2 regions of the Paraclostridium sp. genome follow, and region 1 is predicted to be linked to the other one. Evidence: riboswitches for the same ligand, from Rfam matches in the RefSeq annotation. Region 1 holds a riboswitch; the other holds the start of a gene.
The links. Region 1 has a riboswitch for FMN ahead of ribD (bifunctional diaminohydroxyphosphoribosylaminopyrimidine deaminase/5-amino-6-(5-phosphoribosylamino)uracil reductase RibD). Riboswitches for the same ligand answer to the same signal wherever they lie in the genome.
Positions count from the first base shown of each region.

Region 1 (2,192 bases):
GAGTAATTTAAAGTTGCTCCTCCTTCTAAAAGAATACTATCAACTTTTAATTCACCTAACCTAATCATTAATTCTTTTAAATTCACTTTTCCATCTTTTGATTTAGTTTTTATAATAACTACTCCTAGTTTTTCTAAGTAATCTACTTTTTCTTTTTCTACTTTTTGTGTAGTACCAATTATTGTTTTTATATCATTTGTATTTTCTAATACCTTTGAATTTTTAGGAATTCTAAGTTCACTATCTACGATTATTCTTATTGGATTTCTACCTTCTAACATTCTACATGTTAGCTGAGGATTATCCATTATCACTATATCTACTCCAACCATAATAGCAGATAAGTCATTTCTTAATTTATGCACTTGGCTTCTTGATTTTTTTCCAGTAATCCACTTTGATTCTCCAAAAGCTGTAGCTATCTTTCCATCTAATGACATTGCAGATTTTAATACTACAAATGGCTTTTTCTTTTCAATGTATTTAATAAATACTTCATTTGCTTTTCTGCATTCTTCTTCCAACACACCCACCATTACATCAATTCCTGCGTCTCGTAGTTTCTTTATCCCTTTCCCTGATACTAGGGGATTAGGGTCTAGCACACCAATAACAACTCTAGCAATTTTATTCTCTATTATCTTATCAACACAAGGTGGTGTTTTACCATAATGAGAACATGGCTCTAAAGTTATATACATAGTTGCTCCAAATACGTTTTCCTCTGCATTTTTAAAAGCATTTACTTCTGCATGAGCTTCTCCATATTTTTCATGATAGCCTTTAGCTATAATCCTTTTATTTTTCACAATTATTGCTCCAACTATCGGATTTGGATTTACCATTCCCTTTCCCTTAATCGCTAGACTTAATGCAATGTCCATATAGTATTTATCCATACTTTCACCTCCTTATTTTTGATTTTAAATAAACTCCGGGCAATTATAAAATAAAGCCCTGAGAATAAATACTCAGGGCTTTCTATACATTTTATACATAAAATATAATTCTAATTTATTTTCTATAGAATTAAAAAAGCCCTGAAATATTAAATATTTCAGAGCATAAATAACACTACTATAGTACAATACTTTAGAGTAATCTTACGTTTATATTATCTTCTTTCATCCAGACTTTACTGTCGGCTTCGGAGTTTAACCGAATCATGCCATATAGGCTCGCGGGCTTTACCGCCGGTAGGGAATTGCACCCTGCCCTGAAGATCTATTCAATTTTAATTAAATAGTACTCTATATAATTTTATATGTCAACAATATATTTATATATATAATAAAAATAGATTATTATTTCATCATTTATTTATTAATCATTTTCATTTAACCATTTAGTTAAAACTTCTATATATTTTTCATTTTCCTCAACAAATGGCATGTGTCTTGAATATTCAAATAGTTCCCATTTGCTATTAAAAATTCTATCATACATAGTTTTTGCAATGTATGGTGAACATAAATCTATTGCTCCACTAGTTATTAAACACGGTTCCTTTATTTCATGTAATCTGTCTGTAAATTCATATCCAGCAAGGGTACCTGTAGGAGAAAATTCATTATGTCCCCACCCTACAACATATGCTTCAGAACCTGATTTTTTAGGTCTTCTTAAACATTCTGGAGATTCTTCAGTTAACTCTCCTGCACAATACATTTCCATAAATTTTTCTAAGGCATTATTATATTCTTTACTAGAATAATCTCCAGTGTTTACTGCATCAAGTAACGCCTTTTGATCTTGTTTATCCATATATGATATTCTTCTTTTTTGCTCTTTTTCCCAAAGCTTTGCTGAAGAAAGAGTAGATGAAAGAATATATGATTTAATCCCCTTTGGTTTATGTTCAATAGCATACCAAATAGCCTGCATACCTCCCCAAGATTGACCTAATAGATGAATTTCTTCAAGCCCTAGGTGCTTTCTTAGTTCAATAAGCTCTTTTATCCAAGTATCAGCATTAAATAACTCAGGATGACCTTTTACAAATGAATTACCACAACCAATTTGGTCATACATTATTACTTGTCTACCACTTTCTGCTATCTTATCTAATACCTCAAAATAGTTATGCGTAGAACCTGGTCCTCCGTGAAGCAGTACTAATGGCTTCTTTCCTTCTGTTGCTTCTCCTACTATACGATAATAGGTTTTAAAACCTTCAAAAGGCATGTATCCTT
Region 1 is NZ_JBOFKN010000193.1:21,390-23,581, reverse strand. It holds gene ribD (bifunctional diaminohydroxyphosphoribosylaminopyrimidine deaminase/5-amino-6-(5-phosphoribosylamino)uracil reductase RibD) at 1-899, opposite strand, end outside; FMN riboswitch at 1,113-1,228, opposite strand; gene pepI (proline iminopeptidase) at 1,324-2,192, opposite strand, start outside.

Region 2 (2,192 bases), on a different contig from region 1:
ATTACTTTAAAACTTGCAATAATAAATTAACTTATGGATTTACATTTTTAAATTTATGCGAGACTATTTACAATGATTTAGTTGAAAGTAATTCATTAGTAATAGTTAATGGGCATAAGTGCATAGTTAAAATGAAAGGATGTCCTTCTATAATATGTATAGATAATACATTTGAAGGAATAAATGATGCTACTAACTACTATTTATTGAAATATAAATCTAAGGAAGCTGAAATTTATATAACAAATCCTTATGATGAACTTATAGATAAACTTAAAAATAATAATTTTGAATCTATGTCTAACTTCGAAAAAGACTGTGTTTATTATGTATATAGTAATTAATTTTTTATAAAATAAATAATCTATTAAAAAAATGAGTATACTAGGGTTATTTTTATTACCCTAACATACTCATTTCTTATTTATAAACTAATTTATTTTTTAAGTATAACTTCCATTTTTTTATACAGAGGCAATGTTACTAACGAAATCACAACAGCTTTTACCAAATTAAAAGGTGCTATCATCCAAATAACAAAACTTCCTAAATCAGTTACTTTTGGATTTATCATATTACCCATATTTATTATAGCTTCCATTGGCATTACTGTTCCATAAAAAGGTAACAGCATATAGTAATTAGTTAAACATCCTATTACAATCATAGCCATAGTTCCTAATGTAAATCCTAATAATAATCCTTTTAAACTTTTTCTTTGTCTATATACCAATGATACTATAACCACATAAGACCCACCTATTAATAAATTTGCTATTTCTCCTATCCATGCAGTTGTTGAAGCTGTCATAGCTTGAAATAAATTTTTTATAAGTACTATTGTAAAACCTGCAATTGGACCTAGCGTCATCCCTCCAAATATAGCCGGAACATCTGATATATCCAATTTTAAAAAATCTGGAAATATTCCCGGTATCGGGATAGATATAAACATAAGTATATAAGATATTGCTGATAATATTGCTATCTTCGTCATCGTATTAGTTGACATTGACTTCCTTCTTTTCATTATTTGTTGCATTTTAGTACCCTCCTAATGTTATTTATATTAGGAAAAAATAAAAGCCCGAAGAATCTCTTCGAGCTTAGTTTTTGAGTATATTAAAAATAAATACATGTATTTATATGTTTTATACGCTTTTACTAATCCTCTCTCATCCAGACTTTACTGTCGGCCTTGGAATCTCACCAAGTCATGCTACAAAATGTAGCTCGCGGGCTATACCGCCGGTAGGGAATTTCACCCTGCCCCGAAGATCTTACGTGCTATTTAATTTTCCTTACACTTATATATTATTAAGTATCTGCTTATATGTCAATAATTTAATTCCAATTATTTTCTATAAACTACTTTACCATCAATTATAGTGTATAATACATTACTTTGAATTTCTAGTGGATTGTTATCCCATATAACTATATCTGCATCTTTACCTATTTCTATAGATCCAACTCTATCTTCTATCCCTAATGTTTTAGCTGAATTTATAGTTATCGCTTCTATAGCTTTTTGTGAGTCCATCCCATGTTTGACTGCAATTCCTGCACATATTGGTAAATAATGAAGAGGAACTACTGGATGATCCGTAGTTAATGCTACATCCATTCCAGCGTTAGATAATATTCCAGCTGTATCAAAAGTTAAATTTCTAAGTTCAATTTTAGATCTTTCTGAAAGTGATGGTCCAACTACAACTGGATATCCTTCTTCCATTAAATCTTCAACTATTAAATGTCCTTCTGTGCAATGGTCCAGTGTTAATCTTAAATTAAATTCTTTTGCTATTCTTATTGCTGTAAACATATCATCAGCTCTATGCGCATGAACTTTAAATGGGATATCTCTTCTTAATACAGGTAATAAACTTTCCATTTTAATATCATAATCTGGCTTTTCATTTTCATCATCTTCTTCATAAAGAAGTATTGCATCTAAATATTCTTCAGCTTCTTTCAAAGTTTCTCTTAACATAGCAGCTATTGCCATTCTAGTTTGAGGAGTTTTATCGTCTTGTCCATAACAGCTTTTTGGATTTTCTCCAAATGCTATTTTTGATGCTACAGGATTTTTTATGACCATTTTATCTATTCTTCTACCAACAGTTTTTATTGCTATACATTGTCCTCCCATAACATTAGCACTACCAGGAGTACTACATGCAGATGTTATT
Region 2 is NZ_JBOFKN010000033.1:76,649-78,840, forward strand. It holds gene ACRCYC_RS02620 (GNAT family N-acetyltransferase) at 1-344, shown strand, start outside; gene ACRCYC_RS02625 (ECF transporter S component) at 437-1,042, opposite strand; FMN riboswitch at 1,164-1,283, opposite strand; gene ACRCYC_RS02630 (amidohydrolase) at 1,355-2,192, opposite strand, start outside.
Region 2: another riboswitch for FMN. It lies ahead of ACRCYC_RS02625 (ECF transporter S component); the one in region 1 lies ahead of ribD (bifunctional diaminohydroxyphosphoribosylaminopyrimidine deaminase/5-amino-6-(5-phosphoribosylamino)uracil reductase RibD).